DNA from 3 places in the Enterobacter cloacae complex sp. R_G8 genome. Region 1 is predicted to be linked to each of the others. Evidence: predicted binding sites of a transcription regulator. Region 1 holds the regulator's gene; each other region holds the start of a gene.
The links. The regulator CRP, encoded in region 1, controls carbon source genes, mostly activating them, when cyclic AMP is high. The targets are predictions, from matches to a motif close to ATGTGANNNNNNTCACAT.

Region 1 (5,488 bases):
GCCGGTGCGGCGTTTGATATCATCAATACGCCGGAGGTGTTAAGCGGCGTTCAGGCGAAGCGCGAGCTGTTCGTGAAACATCTGCAGCAGATCGACGAAACGTACGATGTCTTCAGCGAGATCCGTGGTATGGGACTGCTGATTGGTGCAGAGCTGAAGCCGCAGTACAAAGGCCGCGCACGCGATTTCCTGCACGCCGCTGCTCACGAAGGGGTGATGGTGCTCAACGCTGGCCCGGACGTGATGCGCTTTGCGCCGTCGCTGGTGGTCGAAGAGAACGATATTGAAGATGGATTAACCCGCTTTGCCGCGGCGGTGGCGAAGATCGTTAAAGGCTAATATTCGGTTCGCTTTAACCGCCGCGTTAACCAGATGCCGTGATGCGGACGCTGACGCCATGCCACCGACGAAATGGTGTGCATGGTGTTCAGATGCCCCAGAATACGCTGCAGATGCTGCTCCAGGGTGCTCATTGGCCCGTGGGTGAGCGTTTCCGGCGCTTCCAGAATGTTCGAATCCCCCGATTCACCCGGTGCGTCATACTCCAGGCGCTGCTGACACCGCTGCAGGGCAATCTCACACGACTGCAAATAGCGCTGCGCCAGGTCCGGTGTCAGCATGGTATGTTCACGCGCCAGCGTGGTCATCGCGTTGATATGTTCGACGATGAACTGGCTGTGCGTCACCCAGAGCTTCATATCCGCCAGATAGTGCGAGTTAAAGCCGGGCTCCTGCATCGCCTGATTCAGCGAGTTGAACAGGGCGTTATGCGCCTGGTTGACCTTCATCCGCTGATACGCCAGCGGGGAGGGCTGCGGATCGTCGCTCAGGATCAGGCGGATAGCCTGCTGGTCGGCCTCCAGCGCGTCGTGGGCGTTCTGCCTGAGCAGGCCGCTTTGCCATTGTGGCCACAGCCAGACCATTCCGCCAAAGGCAATCAGGCAGCCAATCAGTGTATCGATAAGCCTGGCGACAATAAATTGTTCGCCATTGAGCGTAAGCAACTGCAGGGTGTATACCGCCGTGACCGTAAAGCCCACCATCGCCCAGCCGTAGTTCTTGCGGATGATCAGGTAGCTCACCAGGGTAATCAATAGCATGCCTGCCAGCGTATAGCCTTCTGGCACGTGGAAGTGCAGCGTTACGCCCGCGATAATCAACCCCGCCATGGTTCCGCCCGCCCGGTGCAGAATACGCACCCGCGTGGCGCCGTAGCCGTTCTGGGTGACAAACAGTACCGTCATTAATATCCAGTAGGGTTTGGGCAGATGGAGCGCCATGCCCATCAGGCTGGCGATGCTCAGCATCACGCTAATCCGGGCGGCGTTGCGCAGGGCGGAAGATTTAAACGAGAGATAGCTTTTAAGTGCAGGCAGCAGCGGCAGGCGCTTTTGCTTATCCGCCATCAGGTCACGAGGATAGAGCGGGCGCTGGGTACGCAGCACGCGGGCAATACGGCTGAAGTGCCAGGCGGCAAACTGACCCACCGGGTTATCCTCGTGCTGGCGGGCGATCTTCTCCAGTGCGCCGAGTTGCTTGTCCATGTTAAAGCGGGTGGGATAGCGGTGATAAAGAATGTCGTCGGCCAGTACCCGCAGACGTGCGGACACGGTCTGCGCGTTCCAGCGGATCACCGCTTCGGCATGGCTGCGCTCCACCAGCTTTTGCACCTCCTGCGGGTGGTGCAGGCTCACAGAGATATGCTCCTGCAGATCCAGCCCCACCTGGAAGGTGCGCAGCAGCCGTTTGTATTCGTGGTTCTTGTTGGCGGCCAGCATGTGCAGTTGCTGGTAGCACTGGCTTATCAGATCCACCACCTTCTGCTGGCGCGTCAGCAGCGGCGGCAGCGATTTTTCCGGGTCGGTATGCTGAGTCAGCAGCGTGTATTTGGCTTCGCAGTACTCTGCGAGCTGGACATAGAGCAGGCTCAGGGATTCACGCAGCGGCTGTTCCCGCCACAGCCAGAACCAGAACCAGTTAAACAGGCCATACCATAGCGTACCGAGGGCGTAGATCAGCAGCGGTTCCCATACCGGCATGTTACCTGCGAGACTGAGGGTAAAGATGGCCGCAATGAGTGAGGCGGGCAGTAAACGCGCGTGCAGCGAACTGATTTCGGCGGTCACCCCCAGCGTCATCGCCAGCACGCTCAGGATCAGCGGCAGCGGAATATCGCGGGCCAGCAACAGTTGCACGGCGAGGCTACACCCGGCAAACAGCGAACCGCCAATAATCAGTCGTTTGAAAAAACGCTTATGCGGGGTGTCGAGACCGGCAATATTGCAGCAGGCAGGTACGAGAGAGAACAGCAGCCCTTGTTGAAGATGTCCAAGGATCAGGCCCACGGCCACAGGAAGGCACAACACCAGCGTTTGTCGCAGTGCGTAGTTAACTTCCGGGTGATAAATCAGCCTGCGCCACATGAGGAGTAGAGACAAAAACGGCGTGACACCTTGCGATGGCACGCCGTTTTATCGGGATTAACGGGTTCCGTAAACCACGATGGTTTTACCGTGGGCGGAGATCAGGTTCTGATCTTCCAGCATTTTCAGGATACGGCCCACTGTTTCACGGGAGCAACCGACGATCTGACCAATTTCCTGGCGGGTAATTTTAATTTGCATGCCGTCAGGGTGAGTCATGGCGTCTGGCTGTTTCGCCAGGTTCAGCAGCGTTTGCGCGATACGGCCGGTCACGTCCAGGAAGGCGAGGTTACCCACTTTCTCTGATGTGACCTGCAGACGGCGAGCCATCTGCGAAGAAAGACGCATCAGGATGTCAGGATTAACCTGAATCAACTGACGGAATTTCTTGTAGGAAATTTCAGCCACTTCACATGCTGTCTTTGCACGAACCCAGGCGCTACGTTCCTGGCCTTCTTCAAACAGGCCCAGTTCACCGATGAAATCGCCCTGGTTCAGATAAGAAAGGATCATCTCTTTCCCTTCTTCATCTTTGATCAGCACTGCCACCGAGCCTTTGACGATGTAATACAACGTTTCCGCTTTTTCACCCTGGTGAATCAGCGTGCTCTTCGATGGGTACTTATGAATGTGGCAATGAGACAAGAACCATTCGAGAGTCGGGTCTGTTTGCGGTTTGCCAAGCACCATGCGCTGTTATCCTCTGTTATAAGCTGTCACCAGAGTCATAAGATGCATCCGGACTCTGGGGTTGCAATCGAATTCTTACCCATACCTGGGAAGTCGGCTGTCGTAACGTTTCGCAGCCAGTAAAGTTTGATGTCCTCTGCATACATGTGTAACGTCAATGTATTACTGTAGCATCCAGAGTGTTTTAGCATAGCTTTCGCCGCGTGTCTCCTGGTGTCTCGCTTCAGCATGACGCAGGTCGCCTTCCATTGCGAGAAATGTAACGCACGCGTAATCTGTCACCAAAAATGCAACGTTGGAGTTAATGAATATGCAAGCGCGCGTGAAATGGGTAGAAGGTTTAACGTTCCTGGGCGAGTCCGCTTCAGGACACCAGATTTTGATGGACGGTAACTCCGGCGATAAAGCACCCAGCCCAATGGAGATGGTGCTGATGGCGGCTGGGGGATGCAGCGCGATTGACGTGGTGTCGATTCTGCAAAAGGGCCGTCATGATGTGACGGATTGCGAAGTTAAGCTCACGTCTGAACGTCGCGAAGAGGCGCCACGCCTGTTCACCCACATCAACCTGCACTTTATTGTCACCGGGAAAGAACTAAAAGATGCGGCCGTTTCACGCGCGGTCGATCTGTCAGCGGAGAAATACTGCTCTGTGGCATTGATGCTGGAGAAGGCGGTAAAAATTACCCATTCGTATGAAGTGATCGAGGCGTGATTGATGGGGCATCACGCGTGTTGATGCCCTCACCCTAACCCTCTCCCACTGGGAGAGGGAATATGATTATGCGATCTGTTTCCCTTCCATCAACCGCTGCACCAGCGGCGTCATGATCAGCTCCATCGCCAACCCCATTTTTCCGCCGGGCACCACTAACGTATTCATGTGAGAAATAAACGAACCCTGCAGCATCGCCAGCAGCCAGGGGTAATCGATGCCGTCGAGATTACGGAAATGGATCACCACAAAGCTCTCATCCAGCGACGGGATACTTTTGGCCGCGAACGGGTTAGAGGTGTCCACCGTCGGCACACGCTGGAAGTTGATGTGGGTGCGGGAAAACTGTGGTGTCAGATAATTGATGTAATCTTCCATTGAGCGCACAACCGAATCCATCACCGCCTCACGCGAATGGCCGCGCTCGCTGATGTCTCGCGTCAGCTTCTGGATCCACTCCAGGTTAACGATTGGCACCACGCCGACCAGCAGATCCACATGTCGCGCCACGTCGTGATGCGGCGTCACCACGCCGCCGTGCAATCCTTCGTAAAACAGCACGTCGGTAGGTTCCGGCAGCGGCTGCCAGGGAGTAAAGGTGCCCGGGACCTGGTTCCAGGGAACGGCTTCGTCGTAGGTGTGCAGATATTTGCGGGACTGGCCTTTGCCGCTTAGGCCGTACTCCTGAAACGTTTGCTCCAGCAGGCCGAAGTCATTGGCCTCCGGGCCGAAGTAGCTGATGTGTTTGCCCAAATCGCGCGCTTTGCGGATGGCCATGTCCATCTCCGGGCGCGTATAGCGGTGAAAGCTGTCGCCTTCGACCTCCGCCGCACGGAGATTCAACTGGGCGAAAATCTTGCGAAACGCGAGGCTGGTGGTGGTGGTTCCCGCACCACTCGACCCCGTAACGGCAATAACCGGATGTCTGGCAGACATAGCAACTCCCTGACTGGAAAGGTTGAAAGATCAGCCGTGAAACGCGTTGCGGGGCATGATATTGACCGTCTCATGCAGTTCAGACCACACCAGCACCACGTCGCCGCTTTTAAGCTGGCGTTTAACATCGTTGACCTTTTGCTCAAGCGAGCGTTCATGTTCACCATAATCGGTGCCTTCACGCAAGACAAAGCTTTCAATCAGATTATCGAGCGTTTCGGGCGCCAGATCCTGCCAGGGGATAATCATGTTGCACCGTCCAGGTAAGGGGTTAACCAGTCAGGAATGCGCGTCTCCAGCCACATTTTCGGGCGACGCAGCGTTCCGCCGACAAACCCCACGTGGCCGCCGTGCTCGGTCAGCTGATAGTGAACGTTGTCGGGCAGAAATTCCTGTGCAGGGATGGAGTGATGATCCATAAACGGGTCATCTTTCGCGTGAATGATCAGCGTCGGCTGAGTGATCTTGCTGAGCAGCGGCATGGCGCTGCACTGACGATAGTAGTCAATGGCATCGGCGAACCCATGAATTTTGGCGGTGATCAGGTCGTCGAACTCACGAATGCGGCGGACCTTTTTCAACTGACGCAGGCTCACCGGAAGGGTATCCGGATAGGCCTTCAGCTTGCGCGCCGCATTGGCTTTCAGCAGGTTGAGCAGGTAGCGCTGATAGACCCGGGAAAAGCCTTTCTCCATGTGGTAGCTGCACTGCTCCAGCATAAAGG
Region 2 (5,488 bases), 990 kb from region 1:
GGTGCACTTTACTCGCTTCTTCCTGAACTCCCTGCTGGGGATGGGGGGCTTTATCGATGTCGCCGGCATGGCGAACCCGAAACTGCAGCGTGAACAGCCGCACCGCTTCGGGAGTACGCTGGGTCATTATGGCGTCGGTTACGGCCCTTACGTTCATCTGCCGTTCTATGGCAGCTTTACCGTGCGTGATGATGGCGGTGATATGGTGGATACGCTGTATCCGGTTCTTTCGTGGCTGACCTGGCCGCTGTCGATTGGTAAATGGACGGTAGAAGGGATTGAAACACGTGCGCAACTGCTCGATTCAGACGGTCTGCTGCGTCAGTCTTCCGATCCATACATCATGGTGCGTGAAGCCTACTTCCAGAATCATGACTTTATTGCCAATGGTGGCAAGCTGAAGCCGGAAGAGAATCCAAACGCGAAGGCAATCGAGAACGAATTAAAAGATATCGATTCGGAATAAATAAAAAAGGTGAGCGATGCTCACCTTTTTTGATCCCTGCGCGGATTAGAACGCGTAGTTGAAGTTCAGGCCATACAGCCAGGCTTTACCTTCGGAAGAGAACTCATACGGACCTTCCTTGAAGCTGACTTTTTGACCGTGCATGTACGAAACACCCGCATCGACGGAGGCATCTTTGTTGAATGCATAGGTCGCACCGGCGCTCAGCCAGAAGCGGTCCTGATCCGGAATAGAGATAGAACGTTTGTCTGCCGGAACCGGGCTATCATCGAAGGCAATACCGGTACGGAACGTCCAGTTGTCATCCATGTAGTAAGTGGTACCCAGTGCGATGCGGTAGGCATCACGGAAGCTTTCATCTTTATAGAACAGCGTGTCGCCTTTGCTGTTGGTCGCTTTCAGCTCCTGGAACTGGCTCCAGCTGGTGTAGGTCAGGCTATAGTGAATCGCCCACTGTGGTGCCACGCGGTTATAACCGGACAATTCCCACATTTCCGGTAAGTGCAGGCTCAGAGAACCGCCAGTGGTACGGCCATCGGTGCCCATTGGCAGGCCGAAGGTGCCGAGGATCTGGTTATAAGCAGAAGGCAGGCTGCTCTTGTAGTCGCCGTCAAAGTCGATTTTCACTTCGGAACGGTAGGTGAAACCGTAACGGTTGTTTTTATCGAGTTCATAAAGGATACCGGCGTTCCAGCCAAAGCCCCACTCGTCACCCTTCAGATACGCGATCTGGGTATCTGCCGGGATCCCTGCAACCTGTTGTGCCAGAGGCGGCGGCAGTGCGCCGGAGCCCGCAACGATTTTGCCGAGATCGCCCGCGTAACGTTCGATTTTCGCTTTAGCGTAAACCGCATCAAAGCCAACGCCGAAGCTCCAGTTACTGTTCAGACGGTAAGCACCGCTCAGGTTCAGGTTCAGGGTCTCAAGGTCGGTCTTACCGCCGTAGGCTCCTGCTGCGTAGTCGTTATTAAACTCGGTCGCTAAACCATAGTTAGAGGTTACGGATGCACCCCAGCCAAACTGGTCGTTGATTGGCGCGACGAAGTGCAGGTTTGGCACCCAGGCCGTTGGCGCGATGTTATCGGAATTCAGGCTGGCTCCGCTCGGGGAACGGCCCGTAATATCCACACCCGGATCAACAAAGATAGCGCCCGCTGAGAACGTTGGGCGATCAAACATCATGATCAGCGCAGGGTTACGACTGGCATTACCTGCATCATCAGCAATTGCACCTTCCCCGGAATACGCACGGCCAAGGCCAGAGGAAGAAAATTCGTTTAACTGGAAGCCCGCTGACCAGGCGGACGTAGAGACGATTGCCACTGCGACTGCCAGCGCAGTCTTGTTGAACAGGGTTTTCTGGCTCATGACCATAACCTCATTGAGTTATTTTTATTCAATAATTGTTACATACCGTAACAGGAGCGCGAAGTGTAGGGTCTGAGGTATGACATACAAATCAGACCAGTGGCCAGAGTATAGGTCTGACCAGCTAGAATGTTGCAAGTTTGTTTATTAATATTTTCAAACATGTTTCTTGAAACGAGATCTGGTTGGCAAAAATGTGACCATCCCGACTCACCCAAAAGGGTGAATTTTGTTTTAGATCATTTTTTAGTGTGATATTGGTCACTTATCCCGTTTTGCGCCATTAACGGCTGGAGAGCGTCTGCATCGGGGCGTAAAATATCAGCATCGTGTTTGTCTCGCGTCCTGCGCGAATACAGAGGAAATTGAGATATGAGTAAATGCAGTGCTGATGAAACCCCGGTTTGCTGCTGTATGGATGTTGGTACCATCATGGACAACTCCGATTGCACCGCCTCTTACAGCCGCGTGTTCACCAACCGTGCCGAAGCGGAAGAGACCCTGGCGGCGCTGAGCAAGCGCGCGCGCGACGTAGAATCCGATCCGTGTGAAATCAAGTCCACCTTCACGGAAGTGGACGGCGGCGTGCAGCTGGATATCGACTTTGTCTTCGCCTGCGAAGCAGAAACGCTGATTTTCCAGTTAGGCCTGCGTTAATTCCTGCGGTCTGGAGCCCTCACCCCAGCCTTATCCACGGGTGAGGGTATAAACACTCAAAACGGTAACCTCTGGGTTACCGTTTTGTTTTTGCCTCGGGGCATTTTCTTTTTCTTCTCTGTGTTTTAGTTCGCATTTTTTCGTTTCCCCAATTGGCTGAATGTAAAAAAATGGTTAAGACTATTTATCAGGTCAGACCACTTTATGTTTGCAAAAATTTTTACAGGGGAATGTTATGAGTCAGGCATTACCGCTTATCACCCGACAAGGTGACCGCATTGCCATTGTCAGTGGATTGCGTACGCCGTTTGCGCGTCAGGCGACAGCGTTTCACGGCATACCGGCTGTCGATCTGGGGAAAATGGTGGTGGGGGAGATGCTGGCTCGCAGCGAAATACCGCCTGACGTCATTGAGCAGCTGGTTTTTGGCCAGGTTGTTCAGATGCCTGAAGCCCCCAACATTGCACGAGAAATTGTCCTTGGCACCGGGATGAACGTGCATACGGATGCCTACAGCGTTAGCCGTGCGTGTGCAACCAGCTTTCAGGCGGTGGCAAACGTGGCCGAAAGCCTGATGGCGGGCACTATCCGCGCCGGGATCGCCGGCGGGGCAGACTCCTCCTCCGTACTGCCGATAGGGGTCAGTAAAAAGCTGGCCCGCATTCTGGTGGATGCAAATAAAGCACGCACCGCCGGGCAAAAACTCAAACTCTTCTCGCGTTTACGCCTTCGTGACCTGATGCCTGTTCCACCCGCCGTGGCTGAATACTCCACCGGCCTGCGCATGGGCGACACCGCCGAGCAGATGGCCAAAACCTACGGCATTACCCGGGAGCAGCAGGATGCGCTGGCACACCGTTCCCATCAGCTGGCGGCGAAAGCCTGGTCGGAAGGCAAACTGGCCGATGAGGTGATGACCGCGTATATCCCGCCTTTTCGCGAACCGCTGGCGGAAGATAACAACATCCGCGGAACCTCGACGCTGGCGGATTACGCCAGACTGCGTCCGGCATTTGACCGTAAACACGGTACCGTTACGGCCGCCAACAGTACTCCGCTGACGGATGGTGCTGCCGCGGTGATCCTGATGACGGAATCGCGTGCCAGAGAGCTGGGTCTTACCCCGCTCGGTTATCTGCGCAGCTACGCGTTCACGGCGATTGATGTCTGGCAGGACATGCTGTTAGGCCCGGCCTGGTCCACGCCGCTGGCGCTGGAGCGTGCGGGGTTGACTCTCGCTGATTTAACGCTGATTGATATGCACGAGGCCTTTGCCGCGCAGACTCTGGCTAACGTTCAACTGCTGGCCAGTGAACGTTTCGCGCGTGATGTGCTTGGCCGCGCCCATGCCACCGGAGAAGTGGATCAGAGTAAATTTAACGTACTGGGCGGCTCTATCGCCTACGGTCATCCGTTTGCGGCGACGGGCGCGAGGATGATCACCCAAACATTATATGAGTTACGTCGCCGTGGCGGCGGCTTTGGCCTCGTCACCGCCTGTGCCGCAGGCGGTCTGGGGGCAGCAATGGTTCTGGAGGCTGAATAATGGCAATGGCATCTGCATTTAATTTGACGGTTCGCCTCGATAACGTGGCTGTGATTACCATTGACGTGCCCGATGAAAAGATGAATACCCTGAAGGCGGAATTTGGCGTTCAGGTGCGCGAGATGTTAAAGCAGATCCGCGAAAACAAAGCGATTCGCGGACTGGTATTTATCTCGGCGAAGCCAGACAACTTTATAGCCGGGGCCGATATTAATATGATCGCCCGGGCGCAAAGTGCGCAGGAAGCTGAAGATCTGGCGCGCCAGGGGCAGCAGGTGATGGCGGAGATCCACGCTCTGCCGATCCCGGTGATCGCCGCGATCCACGGTGCATGCCTGGGCGGCGGGCTGGAGCTGGCGTTAGCCTGCCATAGCCGTATTTGTACTGACGACGCGAAAACCGTTCTCGGGTTGCCGGAAGTACAGTTAGGGTTACTTCCCGGGTCCGGTGGGACGCAGCGTCTGCCGCGGCTGGTGGGCGTCAGCACGGCGCTGGAGATGATCTTAACCGGTAAACAGCTGCGCGCCCGTCAGGCGTTGAAAGCGGGACTGGTTGATGACGTCGTCCCGCACTCCATTTTGCTGGAAGCCGCCGTGGAGCTGGCGCTGAAGGGACGTCAGGCAAAACGTGTTCTGCCGGTGCGTGAGCGCATCCTTGCCGGGCCACTGGGACGAACGCTGCTGTTCAGCATGGTGGGCAAGAAAACCGAACAAAAGACCAAAGGTAACTATCCGGCGGCGAAGCGCATTCTTGAGGTGATTGAAACCGGGCTGTCGCAGGGCAGCAGCAGCGGCTATGCCGCAGAGGCAAAAGCCTTCGGTGAGCTGGCGATGACACCGCAATCGCAGGCGCTGCGCAGCATCTTCTTTGCCAGCACTGACGTTAAAAAAGATCCGGGTAGCGATGCTGAACCAGCACCGCTCAACGCCGTGGGCGTCCTGGGGGGCGGACTGATGGGCGGCGGCATTGCGTTTGTCACTGCCAGCAAAGCCAAATTGCCTGTACGTATCAAAGACATCAACCCGAAAGGGATTAATCACGCGCTGCAGTACAGCTGGCAGAACCTTGATCAAAAGGTTAAACGCCGCCATATCAAGGCAAGCGAGCGGGATAAAACCGTGGCCATGATCAGCGGCACTACCGACTACCGTGGTTTTGCCCATCGCGATCTGGTGATTGAAGCGGTGTTCGAAGATCTGGCGCTTAAACAGCAGATGGTCGCCGACGTTGAGCAACATTGTGCGCCACACACCATTTTTGCCTCGAACACCTCTTCATTACCGATCGGTGATATCGCAGCGAAAGCCGCGCGTCCTGAGCAGGTGATTGGCCTGCACTTTTTTAGCCCGGTCGAAAAAATGCCGCTGGTGGAGGTTATTCCACACGCGTCAACCAGCCCGGAGACTGTCTCTACGGTAGTGAAACTGGCGAAAAAGCAGGGCAAAACCCCG
Region 3 (5,488 bases), 360 kb from region 1:
ATCGAGCTGAACGTTGCGGAAGAACTTGCCGGAGCCGGTGACGATAAACGGCGTATTGGCGAGCAGCGGCATGGGCTGGCTCAGGGCAATATAGCGTGGCGTCTGGTGGAAATCGGCGGTGTAGGGTTCGATATCCGCGTCGTCCAGGCGCAGCGTGAGGTTACCGCCGTTACGCTCGTCCCAGCCCTTCAGCCAGGCGTCAGAGGTGGCTTTGATCATGCCTTGGACGAACCAGGAGGTGGTGATGGTCTGCATAGTTTTCTTTTCCAGTTATCGCGGTGAGGTTGAATCCCTCACCCCAGCCCTCTCCCACAGGGAGAGGGGGTAAAAGTTCCCTCTCCCTGTGGGAGAGGGGTAGGGTGAGGGCAAAATTACCCGCGCTGACTCAATACGTCTTTCTCATACGCACGCACGTTTTCCAGCCACTGGCTGCCTGCAGGCGCGTCGTTGCGCTGGCAGTACATCTCCCACACGGCCTGCCACGGCAGGGATTTCTGCTCTTCCAGCAGCGCCAGGCGCGCGGTGTAGTCACCGTTTGCTTCCAGCTGTTTCAGCGCTGCGGTTGGCTCCAGCAGTGCGCGCAGCAAGGCTTTTTTCATATTGCGGGTGCCGATCACCCACGCTGCGATGCGGTTGATGGAGGCGTCAAAGAAGTCGAGGCCAATGTGCACGCGGTCGAAGAGGTCATGACGGATGATTTCGCTGGCAATCGCCTGGGTTTCGTCATCCAGCAGCACCACGTGGTCGCTGTCCCAGCGCACCGGACGGCTGACGTGCAGCAGCAGGCGCGGCACGAAGAGCATGGCGGCGGAGATTTTGTCGGAGATCACTTCTGTGGGGTGGAAGTGACCGGCGTCCAGGCACAACGCGGTCTGACGGCTGGTGGCGTAACCCATGTAGAACTCGTTCGAGCCGACGGTGTAGCTCTCCGCGCCAATGCCGAACAGCTTGCTCTCCACCGCGTCGATGTGGTGCGCCGGATTGAGCTTTTCGCTGATGGCCTCATCCAGCGCGGCCAGCAGGCGCTGACGCGGGGCGAGACGGTCGACGGTGATGTCTTTCATGCCGTCCGGGATCCAGATGTTCATCACTGACGGCGTGCCAAGCTGCTCGCCAAACCAGGCCGAGACGCGGCGGCAGGCTTTGACGTGATCGATCCAGAACTGACGAATGTCGTCGTTGGCGTGCGCGAGGGTAAACCCGTCCGCGCTCAGCGGATGCGAGAAGCAGGACGGGTTAAAGTCCAGACCCAGCTTGTTGGCTTTCGCCCACTCCACCCAATTCCTGAAATGCTCCGGTTTGATTGCGTTACGCGCCACCGGCTCGTCAGACTCCAGATAGATCGCGTGCAGGTTCAGGCGTTTTGGTCCCGGGATCAGGCTCAGCGCCAGCTCCAGATCCGCACGCAGTTCGGTGGCGTTGCGCGCTTTGCCTGGGTAGTTACCCGTCGCCTGAATGCCACCCGTCAGGGAACCGCCCGGGTTCTCGAAGCCGGCGACGTCATCGCCCTGCCAGCAGTGCATGGAGACCGGCAGACGGTCGAGCTGGCGCAGCGCCGCGTCGACATCCACGCCGACGGCGGCGAAACGCTGTTTAGCCAGGTCCCAGGCTTGTTCAAGTTGAGTGGTCATGCGCAAAGCTCCTTAGTCAGTCGTTTTTGCTGAAACTGCGCCCGGTAGCGGGCAATTTCATGGCAGGGATTAGGAATGAAGGTGGTCAGGCGGGTATTCGCGGTGACCACCGAGCGGAATTCGTCGACGTCTGAAAGTTCGTCCAGGGCCATCAGCTGAATGCCGATGTTACCGAGCGTGGACGCCTCCACCGGACCCGCCACCACGGTGATGCCGCAGGCATCGGCGCAGAGCTGGTTCAGCAGCTGGTTCTGGCAGCCGCCGCCCACGATATGCAGTTGGCTGAACGGTTTACCGCGAAGGTTCGCCAGCTCGCTCAGAACATCCGCGTAGAGCAGGGCGAGGCTGTCAAAAATGCAGCGCGCCAGCTCGGCAGGACTGGACGGCACCGGCTGCCCGGCTTCAAAACAGGCGGCCTGGATTTCAGCGCTCATATGCACCGGATTAATAAAGCGGTCGTCGTTCGGGTTGATCAGGAACGTACAGGCCTTCAGCTTTTCGGTTTCTGCGATAAGCGCCGGCAGGTCGGAAATGTGCTGCTCTTTCAGCATTCGCTGGAGCAGCCACAGGCCCATGATGTTCTTCAGCACGCGGTAGCGTCCTTCGGCACCGCCTTCGTTAGTGATGTTCGCCGCCATTGCCGCGTCGCTGGTGTAGGGCGTTTTGCTCTCAAAGCCCATCAGCGACCAGGTTCCGGAAGAGAGGTAAGCAGCATCTTTACTGACCAGCGGGGAGGCAATCACCGCGCTGGCGGTGTCGTGACTGGCGACGGCGACCACCGGGATTTCATTCCCCTGTGGGCAAATCCAGTAACCGATCACGTTACCCGGATGGGTCGGCGTGCCGAACCAGGACGGTGAGGCGCCTGTCCAGGCCAGCAGGGTTTCATCCCAGCTGTCGGTGTTGATGTTGACTAGTTGCGTGGTGGTGGCGTTGGTGTATTCCCAGTTCATGTTGCCGGTCAGCCGGTAGCTTAAGTAGTCCGGGATCAGCAGCGCGTGCGCCACCTTTTTGACCAGCTCCGGCTGCTGCTCAACCAGCGCACGCAGCTGATACAGGGTGTTAAAGGGCAGAAACTGAATGCCGCTGCGGCCATAGATGGTGTCCTTGCCAAGCTGCGCGATGGCCTGTGCCATCAGCCCGTCGGTGCGGCTGTCGCGATACGAGACGGGCAGGCCGACGCGGTCGCCGTGGCTGTCGAGCAAAACGTAGTCCACGCCCCAGGTATCAATGCCGATGCTGTCGATGCGTATGCCGTCATTGCAGACGTTGTTCAGCCCGGTGCGGATCTCCGCTTCCAGGGCATCAATATCCCAGGTATCAAAACCGTCCTGTTTTTGCAGGCAGTTGGCGAAACGGTGCATTTCGCGAAGCGTAAGTGTGTGCTGGCCGCAGTCCCAGGTGGCGAGCATTACGCGGCCGCTGGATGCGCCTAAATCGACAGCCACACAATGGCGAAAAGTCATGGTCAGGTCCCTTCTTAAGTCATTGGTGTTGAGTGTAAAAAAGGGAAGAAAAGACCACCTTCTCGTCACTGACAGCCCGAATCTCGCGCTGGCAAGAAAGCAAAGATGAACGTGAGGGAGTTCACAATTTCCAGTCAGGGCGGGGTTTTCGGGCAATGTGACGCTGACCGCATTTCCCGATTTTTCCGTCTGTTTCTTGAAAAATGGACAGCTTTTGCGACGTTTGCTGTCAAAAATTTAAGGTGAGTGTGGAAGGCCTTAATTACTATTTTGAGAACTTTTCTCATTGGTGGGGGCCGTTATGACCGTACTGCACAGTGTCGATTTTTTCCCGTCGGGAACGTCTCCGGTCGCGATTGAGCCACGGCTCCCGCAGGCTGCGTTTCCTGAACATCATCATGATTTTCATGAAATTGTGATTGTCGAGCATGGGACAGGCATTCACGTCTTTAACGGCCAGCCGTACACCATCAGCGGCGGTACGGTGTGCTTTGTGCGCGATCACGACAGGCATTTGTATGAACATACCGACAACCTGTGCCTGACCAACGTGCTCTATCGTTCGCCGGACGCATTCCAGTTTCTGTCGGGTTTAAACAAGCTCCTGCCCCAGGAGCAGGATGGACACTACCCGTCGCACTGGCGGGTCAATCAGTCCACGTTGCAGCAGGTGCGCCAGCTGGTGAATCAACTGGAGCAGAGCGAGGACGGGCAGGCGATGCATGCCATTGCCACCCGCGAGCTGCTGTTTATGCAACTGCTGGTACTGCTGCGTCGCAGTAGCCTGGTGGAAGGGCTGGAAAATAACGACGCACGGCTGAACCAGCTGATGGCCTGGCTGGAGGACCATTTCGCCGAGGACATTTGCTGGGAAACGCTGGCGGATGATTTTTCGCTGTCGTTGCGTACGCTCCATCGTCAGCTCAAGCAGCACACCGGGCTGACGCCGCAGCGCTACCTCAACCGTCTGCGCCTGATTAAAGCGCGTCACCTTTTGCGTCACACTGATGAAAGCGTCACGGATATCGCCTATCGCTGCGGTTTTGGCGACAGTAATCACTTTTCGACCCTTTTTCGCCGCGAATTTAACTGGTCCCCACGCGATATCCGTCAGGGGAAGGATACTTCACTCCAGTAACGCGAAGGCAATCACCGTTTTATTGCCGCAAAAAGGCTAATAATGTCCGGTTATTCGCCGTAGAGGTTAGGGTGTGGCCGCTCAGTTAATCCTTCGCAAAGATGATTTTTTTGCCTCCGCGAGTCAGGCCGTCGCGGTGGCCGACCGCTACCCGCAAAATGTCTTTGCCGTGCATACCCACGAGTTTTGCGAGCTGGTGCTGGTGTGGCGCGGCAATGGTTTACATATCCTCAACGACAGACCCTACCGCATCACGCGTGGCGATCTGTTTTACATTCGCGCCGAAGATAAACACGCCTACGCCTCGGTTAACGATCTGGTGTTGCAGAACGTCATCTACTGCCCGGACCGACTCAAACTGAATGTCGACTGGGCGGCCCATATCCCCGGTTTTCTTAATGCCAGAGGTGAACCGCACTGGCGCTTAAGCAGCAACGGCATGGCTCAGGTGCGCCAGACGATCTCCCAGCTGGAGCAGGAGAGTCAGAAGAGCGATCCGGAGGCAAATGCGATGTCAGAACTGCTTTTCGCCCAGCTGGTCATGACCCTCAAACGCCATCGTTATGCCACCGATAACCCCTCCGCGACCGCGCAGGAAGCGCTGCTGGATAAGCTGATCACCCGACTTGCGGGCAGCCTTAACAAAAGTTTCGTGCTGGAAAAGTTCTGCGAGCAGGAGCAGTGTAGCGAGCGCGCGCTGCGCCAGCAGTTCCGCACCCAGACGGGGATGACGGTGAACCACTACCTGCGCCAGCTGCGCATCTGCCACGCCCAGTATCTGCTCCAGCATACGGAGCTGATGGTCAGTGAAGTGGCGATGCGCTGTGGATTTGAGGACAGTAACTACTTTTCGGTGGTGTTTAACCGCGAGGTGGGGATGACGCCGGTTCAGTGGCGTCATCGTAGTCGAAAGGCAGCGTAATCAGTTCGCCATGCCGAGGCCGACAATGTTAGCGGCAATGATGATCACCACGCAGCCCAGGCTCAGTACGCCCACCGGACGACGCCCGGCGTTATTCCACTCCTTCAGTACCAGCCCAACCAGCCCGCCGCACAGCACGTAAAAGCTCATGTGCAGCATCCAGCTTATGTAGTCGTATTGCGGTGGAATGCTGGCGTGACCCCAGGCGTAGAAAAAGAACTGCAGGTACCACATGAGGCCGCCCAGCATCGACAGCAGTACATTGGTGAGGATTAAGGATTTTGCCAGTGAGAAATCGGCCTTTACCGACAGATCCTTCACCTTTGCCAGA

Region 2: NQ842_RS07710 (YfcZ/YiiS family protein) is a predicted target of CRP. The motif match lies at 2,084-2,101, and genes of this name have one in related genera.
Region 3: rhaS (HTH-type transcriptional activator RhaS) is a predicted target of CRP. The motif match lies at 3,253-3,270, and genes of this name have one in related genera.

What each region holds. Positions count from the first base shown of each region.
Region 1 is NZ_CP102246.1:622,136-627,623, forward strand. Features, by position in the region: gene NQ842_RS02845 (aspartate aminotransferase family protein) at 1-339, shown strand, start outside; gene NQ842_RS02850 (YccS/YhfK family putative transporter) at 336-2,423, opposite strand; gene crp (cAMP-activated global transcriptional regulator CRP) at 2,481-3,113, opposite strand; gene NQ842_RS02860 (OsmC family protein) at 3,424-3,828, shown strand; gene NQ842_RS02865 (phosphoribulokinase) at 3,895-4,764, opposite strand; gene NQ842_RS02870 (YheU family protein) at 4,795-5,013, opposite strand; gene NQ842_RS02875 (hydrolase) at 5,010-5,488, opposite strand, start outside.
Region 2 is NZ_CP102246.1:1,609,669-1,615,156, forward strand. Features, by position in the region: gene mlaA (phospholipid-binding lipoprotein MlaA) at 1-466, shown strand, start outside; gene fadL (long-chain fatty acid transporter FadL) at 512-1,834, opposite strand; gene NQ842_RS07710 (YfcZ/YiiS family protein) at 2,207-2,491, shown strand; gene fadI (acetyl-CoA C-acyltransferase FadI) at 2,727-4,037, shown strand; gene fadJ (fatty acid oxidation complex subunit alpha FadJ) at 4,037-5,488, shown strand, end outside.
Region 3 is NZ_CP102246.1:259,069-264,556, forward strand. Features, by position in the region: gene rhaD (rhamnulose-1-phosphate aldolase) at 1-255, opposite strand, end outside; gene rhaA (L-rhamnose isomerase) at 372-1,631, opposite strand; gene rhaB (rhamnulokinase) at 1,628-3,097, opposite strand; gene rhaS (HTH-type transcriptional activator RhaS) at 3,399-4,235, shown strand; gene rhaR (HTH-type transcriptional activator RhaR) at 4,309-5,157, shown strand; gene rhaT (L-rhamnose/proton symporter RhaT) at 5,158-5,488, opposite strand, start outside.